DNA from 3 places in the Trichocoleus sp. ST-U1 genome. Region 1 is predicted to be linked to each of the others. Evidence: predicted binding sites of a transcription regulator. Region 1 holds the regulator's gene; each other region holds the start of a gene.
The links. Region 1 encodes NtcA, which controls nitrogen genes in cyanobacteria. Its sites were predicted from a motif close to TTTGTANNNNNNNNTACAAA; they were not measured.
Positions count from the first base shown of each region.

Region 2: a site for NtcA is predicted at 1,865-1,884, ahead of NDA06_RS18945 (P-II family nitrogen regulator). Genes of this name have one in related genera too.
Region 3: a site for NtcA is predicted at 1,651-1,670, ahead of nirB (nitrite reductase large subunit NirB). Genes of this name have one in related genera too.

Region 1 covers NZ_JAMPJZ010000051.1:1,382-4,510, forward strand. Annotated here, with positions in the region: gene hisB (imidazoleglycerol-phosphate dehydratase HisB) at 1-183, opposite strand, end outside; gene fabI (enoyl-ACP reductase FabI) at 337-1,113, opposite strand; gene ntcA (global nitrogen regulator NtcA) at 1,493-2,164, shown strand; gene NDA06_RS17500 (DUF3084 domain-containing protein) at 2,412-3,129, shown strand, end outside.
Region 2 covers NZ_JAMPJZ010000059.1:25,312-28,440, reverse strand. Annotated here, with positions in the region: gene NDA06_RS18955 (hypothetical protein) at 1-404, opposite strand, end outside; gene rdgB (RdgB/HAM1 family non-canonical purine NTP pyrophosphatase) at 667-1,248, shown strand; gene NDA06_RS18945 (P-II family nitrogen regulator) at 1,418-1,756, opposite strand; gene NDA06_RS18940 (DUF3450 domain-containing protein) at 2,111-2,740, opposite strand; gene thiD (bifunctional hydroxymethylpyrimidine kinase/phosphomethylpyrimidine kinase) at 2,894-3,129, opposite strand, start outside.
Region 3 covers NZ_JAMPJZ010000014.1:92,125-95,253, forward strand. Annotated here, with positions in the region: gene NDA06_RS08155 (hypothetical protein) at 1-96, opposite strand, end outside; gene hetR (heterocyst differentiation master regulator HetR) at 478-1,377, shown strand; gene nirB (nitrite reductase large subunit NirB) at 1,735-3,129, shown strand, end outside.

The sequences.
Region 1 (3,129 bases):
TTGATGCAGCATATGGTCTAAAAACGGAATGCCGGTTTTGGCATTGCAAGTGCCATTCCCGTCTAATTTGACGGTGACGATGACATCCGTTTCGCCCGTCTTGCGGGGAACCCTTGCCATGCGAGGAGACAAAAGCTGTTCAATGCTTGGAGAAGGTGTAAATTGGCGATCGCGTGCCTGCATCGCAGATGCTCACTCAAGAAAATAAAGTTAAGTTTATTATCCTACGTTACTGAGCATCTGGGAGACGCGAAAGCCTTAAAAATGCAAAATTAAAAATTAAAAATTAGCAGAATCTTTGCTTTTTAATTTTTAATTTTTAATGTTTGATTCTTTTTACATCCCCATAATCTCGTATCCCGCATCGACATACAGCACCTGACCTGTAATGCCACTTGCCAAATCGCTACACAAGAAAGCAGCCGCATTTCCCACTTCTTTCTGAGTTACAGTGCGTCGCAGGGGTGCTACTTCCTCAACGTGATGGATCATATCCAGGATGCCACCTACCGCCGACGATGCCAAAGTGCGGATGGGACCTGCCGAAATTGCATTCACGCGAATATTCTGTGGACCTAATTCAGATGCCAGGTAACGGACACTCATTTCCAATCCAGACTTGGCAATTCCCATGACGTTGTAGTTGGGGATCACCTTAACGCCGCCTAGATAAGTCAGCGTGACAATGCTGCCACCTTCTGTCATCAGTGGTTTTGCTGACCCAGCAAGTTGCACCAGAGAATAGGTACTAATTTCTAGAGCTTGGGTGAAGCCAGCGCGGGTAGTGTTGCTAAAATCACCTGATAAATCTTCCTTGTTCGCAAAAGCAAGACAATGGATCAGGATGTCTAGCTTGCCCCACTTATCGCGGATGGCGTCAAATGTAGACTGAATTTGGGTCTCATTCTGGACATCGCAGGGTAAAAATAAGCTGGGGTTGAGGGGTTCTACCAACTCTGCCACTTTTTTTTCAAAGCGGCCTCGGTCGTCTGGCAGGTAAGTCACTCCTAGATTCGCACCCGCTTGGTGCAGTTGCTGAGCAATCCCCCAGGCGATCGATCGATTGTTGGCAATGCCGGTGACAAGGGCGTTTTTTCCGGTTAAATCTAGCATAAATGTCGATTTTGAAGGCAATATTAGAGGATATCCGATTTAGGGGAGTATTCAAGATCGCGATCGCCCGGAGCAAGGCTGTCTAGTACGGGTAAGGAGCGTGCCTCCTTACTCACCATGCATCCCACCCGATAGCGCAGATACTGTCAAGATATCAACATTTTCCGTCATAATCTTACTTGCCTTGAGCAGGGAGAGAACTAAAGAAGGTAGCCGGGGAAACTACTTTAAAATTTTGTATCAAATAGCACAAAAACCGCTTGGAAGTCAGTTTATCTGTGTCTAATGTCAGAAAACTCTCATAGTTGTTTTGCTATGGTTAAAGTTCCTCCGACAGAAAGTTGCAGAAGTCTGTAGGGCAGCATTTAGGAAAAAGGAAGTGGCAGTGACGCAAGATAGACCGCTAGCAGCTGTGTTCCGTCAACTGGGAGGTGGGGCGTTTCCACCCGTGGTGGAAACTTTTGAGCGGGGCAAGACGATCTTTTTCCCAGGAGACCCGGCTGAACGGGTATACTTTTTGCTCAAAGGTGCAGTAAAGCTGTCTCGCGTGTATGAAGCTGGGGAAGAAATTACCGTGGCGCTGCTGCGAGAAAACAGCGTTTTTGGAGTACTGTCCTTAATTACAGGGCATCGTTCGGATCGGTTTTATCACGCTGTAGCATTTACGCCAGTGGAGCTGCTTTCGGCACCGATCGATCAGGTAGAGCAATCGCTCAAGGATAATCCGGAGCTATCGATGTTGATGCTGCGAGGGCTTTCTTCGCGCATTTTGCAAACAGAAATGATGATTGAGACATTAGCTCACCGAGATATGGGATCGCGCTTGGTGAGTTTTCTATTGATTCTGTGCCGTGATTTTGGCGTTCCTACCGCCAATGGAATTACGATCGATCTGAAGCTTTCTCATCAAGCGATCGCAGAAGCAATCGGCTCCACCAGGGTAACTGTCACCCGCTTACTGGGAGATTTGCGGGAGGAAAAAATGATTTCTATCCACAAGAAAAAAATTACGGTACACAACCCAGTTACACTGAGTCAGCAGTTTACTTGAAAACAGCTAGAGGCTCTCGTCAGGTTGTAGGTTAGGTTGTTGGTTAAAACGGCATGGTAGCGCGAGCAGGTTATCCAGTTTTAACATTTAGTCGGGAGTTGAGTTAAAAGGTGTCAGGTTTTAAGCGGATAGTTTTCAACCTTCCAACCTTTAACCTTTCCGATTTCACCTTCGATCTTTAATTCCTGTTAACCCTTTCTCTAGCCTGCGATGCGATAGGCTGTAACTGGAATGACTGTAGCAGACAATGACCGACAGTGCGCTCTTCCTGATTTTGTCTATTTTAGTGTTGGGAAGCGTCATCGCAACGGTAGGCGATCGCATTGGCACGCGCGTGGGAAAAGCACGCCTGTCGTTGTTCAATCTGCGTCCCCGCAAAACAGCTGTTTTGGTAACGATTCTGACAGGGCTAACGATTTCTGCCTCAACACTAACAATCATCTTCGCGACCAGCGAACAATTGCGGATTGGAGTTTTTAGACTCCAAGAAGTGCAGAAAAAACTCAAGACAGCAAGTAAGGATATTGCTAAAGCGAACGAGCAGAAACGGAAAACCGAAAGCGAACTTGCTAAAACCGCCGCCCAAAAAGAGCAAGTAGAGAAGGAACTCGCTCAAGCTCGCACCCAGCAATCTGTCGCTCAGCAGCGCTTAGATGCGATTAATCGATCTTTGGCAGCTGCGCTGGCTAAACAAGGCCAGACGGAGGCGCAACTAAATCAGACTCAAAGCGAACTGACCCGGGTTGCCAGCAGCTTTCAGCAAACCCAAAAACAGCTTACATCTGTCTCAGGGCAAGCCAAGACGCTACGTTCCGAAATCCAACAACTTCAAGCAGAACGCCAAGAACTCCTCCAGCAGCGAAATCAAGTCAGAGCTGAAATTACTGAATTCAAAGCGAAAGTGACTCAGCGCGACCAAAAAATTGCCCAGCAAGACCGAGCAATTAGCCAACGCGATGAGCAAA
Region 2 (3,129 bases), on a different contig from region 1:
CAACCGGGAACTAATGCTTGAGTACAAAATTCACCCGATTTCGGAAGTCCTAAACAGCCATCAGGCCAAGTTTCCTGGCTAAACTGAGTAATCTTGAGCTTTCCCGGAGCGATGCCAGTTTGACGCGACAAATCTTGACGAACAGCGTTAGCAATTCGAGGCGGTAAGCGATTAGCTTGCTTACGGTCAAGATTTTGCCCCACTTTCTGGTCTTTAACCTTAACCAGTCTGGTGATAGACTCAGAAAGTCCGGCTGGGGCAGCAAATGCGGTTTCTAACAGTGTCAGACCTGCGCCTAAAGACAAGATGCCAGTTAGAACTAAAGCGGCAAAAACCCGATCGGATTGGTGAACTGTTTTACCAGAGTTTACGGCTTTGGAGTGTTTTTTGAAAATCTGTCTCATAGAAACCTCAATAGAGTTGTTTTTGCAAGCGGAGAGCGTGTTAGGTGAGACGAGCGGCACTCCAACGCTCATCGAATGCATATAGCAGATAAAACGCTTGACGCTGCTATCGTGCGAGTTAGTTCCGCTGTTTCGTTCACCTGAATGGGTGATTTTTTACAAGTTTCAGATAGCGATTGCCAGCCAAAAAATTTAACTTCTGCAAAAACAGGTTTCTATAATCGTGTAGGCGTTTATTTATTTCAGCAAGGGAGCGATCGCGATGACTGTGTTGGTAGTCGCTACGGGAAATCCAGGCAAGCTGCGAGAGATGCAGACGTATTTAAGCGGATTTGGCTGGGAATTGACCCTGAAGCCAGAGGAACTGGAGATTGAGGAATCGGGTGACACCTTCATGGCTAACGCTTGTCTGAAGGCATCCCAGGTGGCAGAGGCGACTGGAGAGTGGGCGATCGCAGATGATTCTGGCTTGGAAGTAGACGCCTTAGAGGGCGCACCTGGTATTTATTCCGCTCGTTACGGCAAAACCGACCCCGATCGAATTGAACGCCTGTTGAATGAACTCGGCAACGAACTGAATCGGGAAGCCCAATTTGTGTGTGCGATCGCGATCGCTCGTCCCGATGGCGCGATCGCCCTGCAAGCCGAAGGAGTTTGCCGCGGCGAAATTCTCCACGCCCCTCGCGGTACGGGAGGATTCGGCTACGATCCGATTTTTTACGTTCCCAAAGAGCAAATGACCTTTGCGGAAATGACTCCTGAGTTGAAGCGTCAGTGGAGCCATCGCGGTCAAGCTTTTAAAATTCTCTTACCCCAGCTACAGACTTTAAAGACTGAGGGTTAAGTCCAGAAGTTAGAAGTCCAGTAACCAGAAATCAGAATTTTGCGATCGCCAAAAATTCTAATTTCTGATTTTTAATGACTCCTAACCTCTAACCTTGATGACTCAGTCCTCAGTCCTCAGTCCTCAGTCCTCAGTCCTCAGTCCTCAGTCCTCAGTCCTCAGTCCTGACTTAGACAGCTTCCAGATTCTTTTCCCCCGTCCGAATTCTGATGACCTGCTCTACCGGGCTGACAAAAATCTTACCATCACCGATTTCACCCGTTCGGGCAGCGGCAATGATTTTCTCAATCACCATATCAACCTGGCTGTCTTCAACAACGATCTCTACTTTAAGTTTTTGCAGAAACTCAACCGTGTACTCGGAACCGCGATAACGTTCGGTTTGGCCTTTCTGCCGCCCAAATCCTCGGACTTCAGAAACGGTCATTCCCACAATTCCCGCATTGACTAGCGCAATTTTAACTTCGTCGAGTTTAAAAGGCCGGATAATCGCTTCAACTTTTTTCAAGCTTCTAACTCCTCAGTTCGTTCTGGATTTGATCTGTACAATCAATTTGTACAACCAAAGGTACTCGTAAAGCGGCGGCTATGTTTTATCACTGCTCAAACAAAGATTTTTGTATTATATGATACATATTGCTCTTCACTCCTACCAGAGGCATCCATTGTGCCAACCCTAACTAAGGGGTTTCTCTAGATATCGCTGACTCGTTAACTAGACATCGTTGACTAGACAGTACAGTGAAGATGCGCGGGTTTGGAAATATTTTCCCCATTTGTATCAAAGCGGTTGTTCCAGGCAGATGCACCCGGTTCTTCCGACTCCTAGCAGAGTTAATCTTTCAGCCGTCAACCAGCAAGCTCAACGACTATTGTTCAAAAGCGGACGCACAATCAAAAAGCCAGTGCCAAACGCTGTCGCCACAATCAAAAAGATGACGATGATTAACCACCAGCCACTCACATCTGCGGAACGCTCTGGCTGAGTTGGGCGACGATACCGACCTTCTTCTTGTTCGATTACCAAGCTTTCTGAAAAATCAGGTAATGGTGCTGGTTCCGCTTTGGGAGGGGAAGGAGGTAGAACTTCCACTGGCGGAGCGATCGCAGCCGAACGAGGAGGACGAGGAGGCTGCGGAGGACGCCGCTTAGGTGTTGCGTTTGATCCAGTCCGAATTTCCGGTTCAATGGAGGGAGGGGGAACTTCAACTCGACTCCCGGAGGGAAACGAAGTGACTACCTGTTGTGCGTGCAAAGCTGACTGAACAACTTTTTCGATTTCTTGGCGCAGCTGTTGATTTTCTTTGGCTAACTGCTGATTTTGGGAATTCAGCGAGTCCAGCATCGCTTGCGCTGTTTGTAACTCTGCTGAGAGTTCTTTGTAAACCGAAATTGGCACTGAGGGACGGTAGGTATTCATTGGGCTTTGGGGAGTCTGCTCAGAAATATAAGCATTTTGCATTGGCGAGCGGGTCGAGGGATTAGACATCATGGATTTAGTTTAAGTTTGGTAAGGCAACAATAATGGAAAGTGAGGCGACTCTGACAGCCATTTTTTAACAAATTTGCTATTTAATCAACTAGGAATGTGCCCCAATCGATCTTTACGGTGTCATTGCTATAACCTTTGTATTCTCCGATTGTTTTAATTCTCCGATTGTAGGAGGGGAAAAAAGTGTCCCACTGGCCCTTGACCCTGACCAATGGCTAAAGCGTATTTTAGAGCAGTGGTGACATAATCTTTGGCTTTTTGAACCGCAGACCACCGATCTTTGCCCAAGGCTAGATTAGCCGTGATCGCGCTACTGAGCGTACACCCTGTGCCGTGAGTATTGGTCGTCTCTACGGTTGCGGTTTTCAAGGTTTCCAGATGGTGCCCAT
Region 3 (3,129 bases), on a different contig from region 1:
GCCATCCACGTCTTCCGAGCTAGCTGTATCGCTGAAACGTGGGAACGAACCGTCTCCGGATAAAGGAACCGGACGCCGAGATGCGTTTGCGCCCAAATATATCGCTCCTGTCTAAAATTATCCTCTATTTAGCCAAATCCGAACAACTCATCGATCCGCTTTTCACTTTGCGACTAAGGTCGATGAAAGCCAATTTCAAGGCAGCAAACTAAGCTCTAGCAGGTTTGTGCCGGTGTACTTGGGGCACTATTTGTCTAATTTTGCCTGTCACGGAGAATTTATTCCCTGACAAAAGCTATATATTAGGCCGTCCTTTTCTATAATTAGAGATTATTTACGTTCATGCTATCGGGGTGCTTAGAGTTCAATAGTTTCAGCGAGTGAATTGAACTCACTGCAAATGTGGAAACATAAGCTTTTCACCATTTTCACCAAGGAACCAGTGTTTTGTCCCCTTGCGATGCGATCACCCCTGATATGAGCAACGACCTGGATCTGATCAAAAGCCTTAGCCCCGGTGCGATGGATCAGATCATGTTTTATCTGGCCTTTAGTGCGATGAGAACCGGCGGGCACCGACACGGAGCCTTCCTGGATGCTGCTGCCACGGCAGCAAAGTGTGCGATTTACATGACTTATTTGGAGCAGGGTCAAAATATCCGGATGACGGGGCACCTGCACCACATTGAGCCGAAGCGAGTCAAAGTCATCGTCGAGGAAGTTCGGCAAGCGCTGACCGAAGGGAAACTGCTGAAGATGCTGGGTTCCCAAGAACCTCGGTATTTAATTCAGTTTCCCTATGTTTGGATGGAGCAGTTTCCGTGGCAACCGGGGCGATCGCGCATCTATAGCACCAACCTGACCGCTGACGAAAAGCGATACCTTGAGGAAAAACTGCCAAATAATCTGCCGGATGCCCAGCTAATCAACGCTTTTCAGTTTCTAGAATTAATTGAATTTCTCCACAGTCGTTCCCAGGAAGACTTGCCAGAAGAACGCCGCATTCCTCTAAGCGAAGCATTCGCCGAACACATCAAGCGGCGCTTAATCTATTCCGGTACAGTGACGCGAATTGATTCTCCTTGGGGATTGCCCTTCTACGCCCTCACCCGTGCTTCCTACTCACCCGCTGAGGACGAAGAACGCACTTATATCATGATTGAGGATACTGCCCGCTACTTCCGACTTATGAAAGATTGGGCAGACCGACAGCTAAATGTGATGCGGATACTAGAGGAACTCGATATTCCACCGGATCGCATTGAGGCAGCCATGCAAGAACTGGATATGGTCATTCGGGATTGGGCAGATAAATATCACCGCGCCGATGGTCAGCCAGTGCTTCTACAAATGGTTTTTGGCCCTAAAGAAGAATAAAACACTTAACTTACATTTTCGTTGAGCAGGGTGGGCATTGCCCGCCCTGCTTCAGTTAGAAGCTACGTCGGTAAAATTTTTGCCTTAAATCGGGGAAAAATTAACTTAGCCTTGTGTAGGCATTGCCCCAATAGTTTGATGCTGAATGCGGGGTTCTACAAACAAATTTGAAATGAGTATTGCTGCTCAATTGACCCACATTTGTATAAAGTTTTCACTCCTCATGCAAAAACACAATCGGGATCATTCGCACACTGCATAGCCAAACAGTTTAGTGTAACAATTTTTACAAACTTACTTTTAAATCTTTTATAGGACTAATTAAGAAGATTGTAAAAATAGGCGTTATAAAACTGCATGACCGGCAAAAAGAATCTTATTGTTATCGGCAACGGTATGGTAGGACACAAGTTTCTAGAACTGATGATCGCTAAAGGAGCGACGCAGGAATGGAACTTGATCGCATTTTGCGAAGAGCCTCGTGTTGCTTACGATCGGGTTAATTTGAGTGGTTTCTTTTCAGGCAAAACTGCGGCAGATTTATCGTTAGTTCAACCGGGTTTGTACCAAGAAAATGGAGTTGAAATCCATATCGGTGATAAGGCAGTTGCGATTAACTGGGAAGAAAAAACAGTTACATCAGCGAATGGGATAACAATTGCCTATGACAAAATTGTTCTGGCAACAGGCTCCTATCCTTTTGTACCGCCAATTAAAGGGAATGATGCGAAAGGTAATTTTGTCTACCGGACAATAGATGACCTTGAGGCAATGTCATCCTATGCGAAAAATTGCCAAACTGGTGTCGTTGTTGGGGGTGGATTATTAGGTTTGGAATGTGCGAACGCTCTCAAAAATATGGGTTTAAAAACCCATGTTGTTGAGTTCGCACCCAGATTAATGCCACTACAAATTGATGATGTCGGTGGCAACATCCTTCGCAACAAGATAGAAGAACTTGGGGTTTCGATTCATACTAATAAATCTACAACGGAAATTGTCAGCATTGATGGCAAGGTTACTAAAATGACCTTTGCTGATGGTGAAGAGTTAGAGACAGATATGATTGTCTTTTCTGCGGGAATTCGCCCTCGCGATGAAATCGCGAGAGGATGTGGATTAGCAGTAGGCGATCGCGGCGGGATCGTTATCAACGATTCTTGCCAAACTTCAGATCCAAATATTTATGCCATTGGAGAATGCGCCCTCTATCAAAATCGTATCTACGGCTTAGTCGCTCCTGGCTATACAATGGCAAGCGTAGCGGCAGATATCCTGAGCAAAACAGCGACGAGCAGCTTTACCGGCGCGGATATGTCCACAAAGCTCAAATTGTTGGGAGTGGATGTTGCCAGTTTCGGGGATGCCTTTGCCAAATCTCCCGGCGCTAAAGAAATTGCCGTTACTGATACCATCCAAGGTGTTTACAAAAAACTGGTTTTAAATGAAGGTGGTAGCCATCTTTTAGGCGGAATTCTGGTAGGAGATGCTTCAGCTTACGGTACGCTGCTGCAATTTGTCCAGAATGCGATCGCCCTCCCGCCTCATCCAGAAGATTTGCTGATGCCACCCCGCGAAGGCAAGTCTGCCACAGTCGGTATGGGTGTGGAGAGTTTACCAGATACTGCCCAAATTTGCTCTTGCAATAATGTCAGCAAAGAGCAAATTTGTAGCGCTATCCAAGCAGGGAAACTCACCGATATTGCCAGTGTCAAGAAATGCACTCAAGCGGGGACAGGTTGCGGCGGTTGC